3 regions of the Pseudoduganella sp. jia 12 genome follow, and region 1 is predicted to be linked to each of the others. Evidence: predicted binding sites of a transcription regulator. Region 1 holds the regulator's gene; each other region holds the start of a gene.
The links. The regulator LexA, encoded in region 1, represses DNA repair genes until DNA is damaged. The targets are predictions, from matches to a motif close to ACTGTATNNNNATACAGT.
Positions count from the first base shown of each region.

Region 2: a site for LexA is predicted at 1,203-1,220, ahead of ACY65G_RS14965 (DNA topoisomerase IV subunit B). Genes of this name have one in related genera too.
Region 3: a site for LexA is predicted at 1,274-1,291, ahead of recA (recombinase RecA). Genes of this name have one in related genera too.

Region 1 covers NZ_JBUXKP010000013.1:116,683-119,957, forward strand. Annotated here, with positions in the region: gene ACY65G_RS25445 (cystathionine gamma-synthase family protein) at 1-198, shown strand, start outside; gene ACY65G_RS25450 (pepsin/retropepsin-like aspartic protease family protein) at 202-1,065, shown strand; gene lexA (transcriptional repressor LexA) at 1,177-1,893, opposite strand; gene rpsF (30S ribosomal protein S6) at 2,208-2,594, shown strand; gene priB (primosomal replication protein N) at 2,609-2,899, shown strand; gene rpsR (30S ribosomal protein S18) at 2,932-3,222, shown strand; gene rplI (50S ribosomal protein L9) at 3,256-3,275, shown strand, end outside.
Region 2 covers NZ_JBUXKP010000006.1:144,949-148,223, reverse strand. Annotated here, with positions in the region: gene kdpA (potassium-transporting ATPase subunit KdpA) at 1-894, opposite strand, end outside; gene ACY65G_RS14970 (potassium-transporting ATPase subunit F) at 891-1,004, opposite strand; gene ACY65G_RS14965 (DNA topoisomerase IV subunit B) at 1,399-3,275, shown strand, end outside.
Region 3 covers NZ_JBUXKP010000004.1:250,492-253,766, forward strand. Annotated here, with positions in the region: gene ACY65G_RS10355 (sensor histidine kinase N-terminal domain-containing protein) at 1-478, opposite strand, end outside; gene ACY65G_RS10360 (response regulator) at 475-1,167, opposite strand; gene recA (recombinase RecA) at 1,361-2,431, shown strand; gene recX (recombination regulator RecX) at 2,593-3,063, shown strand.

The DNA.
Region 1 (3,275 bases):
CTGCGGATCGCCGTGCCCGCGTCGAACCTGGGCGACACCCGCACGCTGGTGATCCCGGTCGCGCACACGATCTTCTACGAAATGGGAGCCGAGCGCCGCGCGTCGATGGGCATCGCCGAATCGCTGATCCGCGTATCGGTGGGCATCGAGGATACCGATGACCTGGTCGACGATTTCCGCAAAGCGCTGGATGCATGAGGCATGAGGCAGCACTGGATCGGTGCCGCCGCCGCATTGGCCACGCTGTTTGCCGCCACAGCCGCGCAGGCTGAAGTCTCGGTGCCGCTGGCGCTGGAAAAGGGCATCCCCGTGGCGCAGCTGGCCATCGCCGGCAAGGTCTTTCCGTTCACGTTCGACACCGGTTCGTCCCGTACGCTGCACCTGACGCGCGACGTGATGGCCGAGATACCCGGCCTGAAACTCACGGGGCGCAAGTTAAGAAGCGCCGACCTGACCGGCGAGGTGCGCGAGGAGGAGGAGTTCGTCATTCCCGACCTCGTCGTCAACGGCGTATCGTTCGGCGAGGTGACGGGCGTGTCGTACGAGGCGTGGGGCCTGCACATCGGCGATGGTGCCGGGCTGCCGCCGCACTCCGTCGTCGGCCTCGGTCTCTTTGCCAGGCAGCCTTTCGTGTACGACCAGTCCGCCCGCACCTTGCGCTTCGGCGCGCCACTCGATCCGGGCCCGGGCTGGCGGCCGCTTCCTTATGAGCGGGTGCATGAAGGCATCGTCGCGACCTTGTCGAATGACCGGGCCCGCTATCGGCTCGTGTTCGATTCGGCCGCCAGCATCTCGATCGCCAAGCCGCAATCCGTGGAAAAGCAGGGAGACAGGCCGGCCCCGTGCGACGCGTTCGGGCCGGACAAGCCATGCAGCTTCGTATCGGTCTCGCTGCCCGGCGGGGCGGCGATCACGCCCTACCTGATGCCGTTGCCAGGCTTCTTCCAGCCAGACGGCATCCTTGGCGCCGACTTTTTCGGCCAATATGCGATCCATGTGGACCAGGCCAGGGGCAGGGTGGCGGTGCGGCCGACGGGAGGGCAGGTTCGTGAGGTTGAGCGATAAGGCAGGCGCCGCGACACGGTCGCAGCGCTGCATGATGTGGATGGTGCCGGCCAGGGCAGCCGACATCAGGCGCCGTGCCCGCCCTTGCAAGCGGGCGCGACAGAAGGGATGTCAGTGCCAGGCGCGCAGCAGACCGACCGCCAGGCCTTCCAGTGCGAATTCATCTTCGGGCTTCACGGTAATGATCTTGAAGTCCGGGTTTTCCGGCAGCAGTTCGATCGTGGAGCCGGTGCGGCGGTAGCGCTTCACCGTGACTTCGCTGCCGATGCGGGCCACGACGATCTGGCCGTTCTTGGCACTGTCCACCTTCTTCACCGCCAGCAGGTCGCCATCCATGATGCCCACATCACGCATCGATTCGCCGCGCACCTTCAGCAGGAAATCGGGTTTCGCGGAGAACAGGGCCGGGTCGACGCTGTAGGTTTTTTCCAGGTTTTCCTGCGCCAGGATCGGCGAGCCGGCAGCCACGCGGCCGATCAACGGCAGCTGCATCAGCAGCGCCGCCGGCACCTGCGGGATGTAATCGGTACCATGCGCGGTACCATGCGCGGCCCCATGACCAGAACCGGGTGCACCCGCCGGCGCCGATGGCCCCGACGCGGCCCGCGCGGCGCGGTCGCCCAGCAGGCGAATGCCGCGCGACGTGCCGGCCGTGATTTCGATCGCACCCTTGCGCGCGAGCGCCTTCAGGTGCTCCTCGGCCGCATTGGCCGATTTGAAACCCAATTCGGCGGCGATCTCGGCGCGCGTTGGCGGGAAGCCGGTGGTGTCGATGGCATCCCTGATCAGGTTGAGAATTTGTTCCTGCCTTGCGGTGAGCTTGATCATGGTGCGATGAGCTGTAAAGAATAGCTGTGGATATAGACAGTCTGTATTTTTGTACAGTGTCTGTGCGAATGCAAGAGGAAACACGATTCAGGCGCAGAAATATTTCATGAAAACCGGCGGCAAGCGCCAATTTGCGGGAAATGTTGCAAAAAACCCGATGCTCGTTACCCGTTTGCACAGCCCTTGCGAGCCCGTCGGCGCCCAGGCTGGCGGCTAGCCAGCGCTCAAAATACCTGCTATGCTTGCGGGCTTACCTCTTCCCACACCCGTCTTGACGCCGGGGTGGGCTATCAACAGTCCTTAAGGGAGTTTGCATGCGTCACTACGAAATCGTATTTATCGTCCATCCGGACCAGAGCGAGCAAGTGCCCGCGATGATCGAACGTTACAAAGCCAGCGTGACCTCGCGCGGCGGTAACGTGCACCGCGTGGAAGACTGGGGCCGCCGTCAAATGGCGTACTCCATCCAGAAACTGGCCAAGGCACACTACATCTGCCTGAACATCGAGTGCGACAACGACACTCTGGTCGAACTGGAAACCGCGTTCAAATTCAATGATGCCGTGCTGCGTCACCTGACCGTCAAGCTGAAGAAAGCGGAAACCGCTCCTTCGCCGATGATGAAGTCGGTCCAGCGTGAAGACGCCGCCAAGAGCCACCGCGCTGAAGCCGCGGCCGCTCCGGCAGCTGCTGCAGCCTAAATCCTGGAGTCTTGCTGAACGAGCTGAAGTTCACTGGCCTGATCACCGAGCGGGAAGTCATACGTTATACCCCCGCCGGGCTGCCGATCGTGAATGCAATATTGCAGCACAGTTCGCAGCAGATCGAGGCAGGCATCGCCCGCCAGACGGAATTTGAAATCGCCGCGCTTGCCGCGGGAGAGATTTCAGGCCGTTTCAGCAGCGCGCCACTGGGAGGGGCCTACGAATTCTCGGGGTTCCTCGCCAGGAAAAGCCGCAACAGCAAGAGCCTGGTTTTTCACATCATTGATTTTCGTGCCGCGTGAAGCGACACAATATTTAAATACAGGAGCCTAAAATGGCATTCGGTAAAAAGTTCGACAAAAACAAAGCCAAGCTGAAAGAAAAGCGCAAACAGCAGAACCCGCTGTTCAAGCGTAAGAAGTTCTGCCGCTTCACCGCCGCTGGCGTTGAGCAAGTTGACTACAAAGACGTCGACACCCTGAAAGATTTCATCCAGGAAAACGGCAAGATCATGCCGGCACGCCTGACCGGCACGAAGGCGCACTACCAGCGTCAAGTGGATACCGCGATCAAGCGCGCGCGCTACCTGGCCCTGCTGCCGTACACCGATCTGCACCACGCCTAATCGGCAGCAGTACAGATAGAACTGGAGAACATTATGCAAATCATTCTGCTGGA
Region 2 (3,275 bases), on a different contig from region 1:
CAGGCAGAACACGATCGTCATCGCCGCCAGCACGGCCCAGCCCTGGCGGATGTCGCCCACCATGCGGCCGAACGCGAAGCACAGCGCGGCCGGGATCAGGAAGATCGCGATCATCTGCATGAAATTGGCCAGCGCCGTCGGGTTCTCGAACGGGTGCGCGGAATTGGCATTGAAGAAGCCGCCGCCATTCGTGCCCAGCAGCTTGATCGCTTCCTGCGAGGCGACCGGGCCCATGGCGATCGTCTGCACGCCGCCTTCCAGGGTGGCGACGTCGCGGTAGGCGTCGAAGTTCTGGATCACGCCCTGCCCCATGAGCAGTACCGCCAGCAGCAGCGACAGCGGCAGCAGCACGTACAGCGTGGCGCGGGTGACGTCGACCCAGAAATTGCCGACCGATGCGCTCGAACGGGTGGCAAAGGCGCGCACCAGCGCGAACACGACGGCGATGCCCGTGGCCGCCGACAGGAAATTCTGGCCGGCCAGCGCCACCATCTGCGTCAGGTAGCTCATCGTCTGCTCGCCGGCATAGCCCTGCCAGTTCGTGTTGGCGACAAAGCTGACCGCCGTGTTGAACGACGAATCCGGGCCCACGTTCGGCAGGTGCTGCGGGTTCAAAGGCAGCCAGGCCTGCAGCCGCTGCATGGCGTAGACGAACAGTGTGCCGAGCGCGTTGAAGACAATCAGCGCGAGCGCATAGGCTTTCCAGCCCATCGCGCGGTCCTGGGGCAGGCCAGCGGCGCGGTACAGGAATGCCTCGGGCTTGCGCAGCCAGCCCAGGCCGGGAACGGGCATGTCGCCCGCGCCCACTTTTGCCAGGAAGGCGCCGAGCGGCCAGGCCAGGGCCAGCAGCACGAACAGGAAGGCGGCCAGCAGCGTCAGGGATTGGGCGGTCACAGGTCCTCCGCCTTCAGCAGGGCCACGACCAGGTATGCAAATAACAACGCGAGCAGCCCGGCCGCGACCAGCGCCCCGCCCAGGTAGACGAGATTGCCGGCGGCGCTCATGGCTTGTTCCCCAGGCGGTCGCACCCGGCCGCCATGCCGCATGCGAGCGCCGCGAAGGCGCCGATCGCGGCCAAAAATACGATATCCATCGCTACCCTTTCCAGGTGTTGTGATGGAAAACAGGTTATCGACGGGGACCTAAAAACAGGGTAAAGACTGGCCGGTCGGCTGTAAACAAGGTGTAAAAACGACTGTTTTACTGTATATTTATACAGATGTTTTCAGTGATGCTTGCTACCTTGCCCGGCGCCTCGGCTAGAATGCCGGACTAACATGCTGGACCAACCCATTCAGCCGTCGCATCAACCAGGCGCACTTACTCAGCAACGCACTCAGCAACTACTCAGCAACTACTCAGCAACGTACTCAGCAAAATACTCAGCAATATTCACGTATGGCCACCAAAAAACCAGTTTCCGACTACAGCGAATCATCGATCCGCGTTCTGAAGGGCCTCGAGCCCGTCAAGCAGCGCCCCGGCATGTATACCCGCACGGAGAACCCGCTGCACATCATCCAGGAGGTGATCGACAACGCGTCGGACGAGGCGCTGGGCGGCCATTGCCGGAACATCGTCGTCATCCAGAACGCCGATGGCAGCATCACCGTCGAGGATGACGGCCGCGGCATCCCTGTCGGCCTGCACCCGGAAGAAAACGTGCCCACCGTGGAAATCGTGTTCACGCGGCTGCACGCGGGCGGCAAGTTCGACAAGGGCTCGGGCGGCGCCTACGCGTTCTCGGGCGGCCTGCACGGCGTGGGCGTGTCCGTCACCAACGCGCTGTCGAAGCGCCTGGAAATCAACGTCTGGCGCAAGGACGACAAGGGCAACGGCTACCACACGATCGCGTTCGAGAACGGCGACCTGGTGCAGCCGCTCACGTCGGGCCCCGCGCCGAAGGACGGCAAGAAATCCGGTACCCGTGTCACCGCGTGGCCGGACGCGAAATATTTCGACTCGCCGCTGATCTCGCAGGTCGAACTGCAGCGCCTGCTGCGCTCGAAGGCCGTGCTGCTGCCGGGCGTCACCGTCACGCTGAAGAACGGCAAGACGGGCGACGTGCAGACGTGGCAATACAACGACGGGCTGCGCGGCTACCTGACCGAAGCGCTGGCGCAAACGGGCAACGGCGAAACCTTCGTGCCGCTGTTCGAGGGCGAGCAGTTCGCCGGCCCCGATGCGGAAGGTTTCGCGGAAGGCGAAGGCGCCTCGTGGGTGGTGGCCTGGACGGAGGAAGGCGCGATCATGCGCGAATCCTACGTGAACCTGATTCCCACGCCGAATGGCGGCACCCACGAATCGGGCCTGCGCGAAGGCCTGTTCGGGGCGATGAAGAACTTCGTCGAACTGCATTCATTGTTGCCGAAAGGCGTGAAACTGCTGCCGGAAGACGTATTTGCGCGCGCTTCGTTCGTCTTGTCCGCGAAAGTGCTGGATCCGCAGTTCCAGGGCCAGATCAAGGAGCGCCTGAATTCGCGCGACGCGGTGCGCCTCGTCTCCACCTACAGCAAGCCGGCGCTGGAACTGTGGCTGAACCAGCACATCGACTGGGGCAAGAAGCTGGCCGAGCTGGTCATCAAGCAGGCCCAGTCCCGCCTGCGCTCCGCGCAGAAGGTGGAAAAGAAAAAATCGTCCGGCGTGGCCGTGTTGCCGGGCAAGCTGACCGATTGCGAATCGAACGACGTCTCGCGCACGGAACTGTTCCTCGTCGAGGGCGACTCGGCGGGCGGCTCGGCGAAGATGGGCCGCGACAAGGAATTCCAGGCGATCCTGCCGCTGCGCGGCAAGGTGCTCAATTCCTGGGAGACGGACCGCGACCGCCTGTTCGCCAACAACGAGATCCACGACATCGCGGTGGCGATCGGCGTCGACCCGCACGGCTTCGGCGACACGCCCGACCTGTCGAACCTGCGCTACGGGAAAATCTGCATCCTGTCCGACGCGGACGTGGACGGCTCGCACATCCAGGTGCTGCTGCTCACGCTGTTCTTCCGCCACTTCCCGGCGCTGATCCAGAACGGCAATATCTGCGTGGCGCGCCCGCCGCTGTACCGCGTGGATGCGCCGGCGCGCGGCAAGAAGCCGATCCAGAAGCTGTATGCGCTGGACGACGGCGAGCTGACCGCCATCGAGGACAAGCTGCGCAAGGATGGCCTGAAGGAAGGCAGCTGGAGCATTTCCCGCTTCAAGGGCCTGGGCGAGATGAATGCCGAACAGCTGTGGGAAACCACGATGAACCCCGATACGCGGCGCCTGCTGCCGGTGGCGCT
Region 3 (3,275 bases), on a different contig from region 1:
CCAGGTTGACATAGGCATAGGCCAGGCGGATGGGCGTGCCGTGCAGGTTGGCGTTGCGGAAACTGACGGCGCCGGGGCGCACGATGTCGTCCTCGGGCTGCGGATCGGGGCGGGGCAGGTCGCGGTCGCCGTCGAGATGGCGGCCTTGCGGACCGAGGATCTGGAAGTAGACGCTGTCGACGTCGTCGGCGCGCAGGATGTCGCGCGCGGCGCCGGGCAGGCGATGTTCCGCCGTGCCGTTCACTTCGCGCACCTGTTGCGACAGCACGGTGACGGCGTCTTCCAGCGCGTGGTCGAACGGCTGGTTGGCGATCGACTTGGCCACCAGGTAGGTGATGGCGATGCTCATCGGCCACAGCAGCAGCAGCGGGGCCAGCATCCAGTCGAGGATCTCGCCGAACAGCGAATGCTGGATTTCTTCTTCTTCCTCGAGGGCAGGGCTCCACGCCGCTTCGGACCGGTCCGCCGGCGAATTCACTTGGGCTCGGCCGCGGCGGCGCTGGAGAATTTCTCGAGACAGTAGCCGAGGCCGCGCACGGTGGCGATGCGCACGCCGCCCACCTCGATCTTCTTGCGCAGGCGGTGCACGTAGACTTCGATGGCGTTGTTGGAGACTTCCTCGCCCCATTCGCACAGGTGGTCCACCAGCTGTTCCTTCGACACGAGGCGGCCGGTGCGGGCCAGCAGCACTTCGAGCAGGCCCAGCTCGCGGGCCGACAGGTCGAGCATCTGGTCGTTGATGTAGGCGCTGCGGCCCACCTGGTCATAGGTGAGCGGGCCGTGCTTGACGATGGCGGACCCGCCGCCCTGGCCGCGCCGGGTGAGCGCCCGCACGCGCGCTTCCAGCTCGGACAGCGCGAACGGCTTGGCCATGTAGTCGTCGGCGCCCAGGTCGAGGCCGGTGACGCGCTGCTCGACCGAATCGGCCGCCGTGAGGATCAGCACCGGCAGCAGCGAGCCGCGCGAACGCAGCCGGCGCAGCACTTCGAGGCCGGGCAGCTTCGGCAGGCCGAGATCCAGGATCAGCAGGTCGAATTCCTGCGTGGACAGGGCCGTATCGGCTTCCTGCCCGTTTTTCACGCAGTCGATGGCATAGCCGGACTGGCGCAGCGAGCGCGTGAGTCCGTCCGCCAGGACACTGTCATCTTCGGCTAGTAAAATACGCATGTTGGCATTCCGGCATTGAGGCAATTTCATTGTACTCAATGTGCGACGCGCCTTGGAAAAGCACTGTACAAACACTGCGAAGTGCCACTTAGCGCTTGCATAAACCACTGGATACATATACAGTACTACTTGTGCCGCACCGGTACACAAGGAATATTCGGAATCACTAAACAGTTAAAGGTTAAGAGAGATCATGGACGACAAGAAAGCGGCAGTACCTGCCTCCGAAAAAGCCAAAGCGCTCGCCGCGGCGCTGGCTCAGATTGAAAAGCAGTTCGGCAAGGGTTCCGTCATGCGGATGGACGCAAGCGCCCCGCTGGAAGAAGTCCAGACCGTCTCCACCGGCTCGCTGGGCCTGGACATCGCGCTCGGCGTCGGCGGCCTGCCGCGCGGCCGCGTGGTCGAGATCTACGGTCCGGAATCGTCGGGTAAAACCACGCTGACGCTGCAAACGATCGCCGAAATGCAGAAGATCGGCGGCACCTGCGCCTTCATCGACGCGGAACACGCGCTCGACGTGACCTATGCGCAAAAGCTGGGCGTGAACCTGCACGAACTGCTGATTTCGCAGCCGGACACGGGTGAACAGGCGCTGGAAATCTGCGATGCGCTGGTGCGCTCCGGTTCCGTCGACATGATCGTCATCGACTCCGTGGCGGCGCTGACGCCGCGCGCCGAGATCGAAGGCGACATGGGCGACTCGCTGCCGGGCCTGCAGGCCCGCCTGATGTCCCAGGCGCTGCGCAAGCTGACCGGCACGATCAACCGCACCAACACGCTGGTCATCTTCATCAACCAGATCCGCATGAAGATCGGTGTGATGTTCGGCTCGCCGGAAACCACCACGGGCGGTAACGCGCTGAAGTTCTACGCCTCCGTGCGCCTGGATATCCGCCGTACCGGCTCGATCAAGTCCGGCGACGAGGTGATCGGTAACGAAACGAAGGTCAAGGTCGTCAAGAACAAGATCGCACCGCCGTTCAAGGAAGCCCACTTCGACATCCTGTATGGCGAAGGCACCTCCCGCGAAGGCGAGATCATCGACCTGGGCGTGGAAGCAAAGATCGTCGAGAAGTCCGGTTCGTGGTACAGCTACGGTGGCGAGCGCATCGGCCAGGGCAAGGACAATGCCCGCACGTTCCTGCGCGAACGTCCGGCACTGGCCCGCGAGATCGAGAACAAGGTCCGCACTTCGCTGGGCGTGCGCGAACTGCCGCCGGCCGAAGGCGATGCACCGGCACCGAAGCTGAAGGCCGTCGACTGATGATGGCCGGCTGGAGACTCCGTTCTCCAGCCCGGGCGTCACCGCCCGCCAATTGATCCTGGGCTTTGTAGAAGCTCTTCATCGCCACCGGCCGCTTTGCGGCGGTGGCGATGTTTTTTTATACTGTCCGCTTTCCTGTTTCCACTGATCGATCACCCCCGATGCGCGCTCCTCCTCCCAGCCTGAAAGCCCGTGCCCTGCGCCTGCTGTCCACCCGCGAGCACAGCCGCCTCGAGCTGGCCCGCAAGCTGGCGCGCCACGCGGAAGAGGGCGAAGACATCAACGCGCTGCTCGACTGGCTGGAAAAGAACAAGTGGCTGTCGGAAGAGCGTTTTTCCGAATCCCTCATCCATCGCCGCTCCGCGCGCTACGGCAACAGCCGCATCCTGGCCGAACTGCAAAGCCACGGCGTGAAGGGCGAGGCACTGCAGGAACTGAAGGCGGGGCTCGTCGAAGACGAAGTGGCGCGCTGCTGCGACGTGTGGCGCCGCAAGTACCACGGCAAGGTCGCCGAGGATGCCGAAGGCCGCGCCAAGCAGATGCGCTTCCTGATCGGCCGGGGCTTTTCCCAGAAGGCCGTGCGCGCCGCGATGAAAGGCTACGACCCGGATGACGAGTTTGGGAATATCTGATATTCACGCGGCTTATTCACGCCGCTTAGAGCAGCCTTCGGGCTGCTTTTTTGTTGCCTGAAAAATGGGGACGAGAGGAGTACAGCCAAGCATGGCAGTACCGCTACGCTGGCAAGGAGCTGTGCTCCTTGAAACCCCAGCTACGCCCCCATTTTTCAGGCAACAAAAATGGGACGGGAGGAGTACAGCCATGCATGGCTGCACCGCTACGC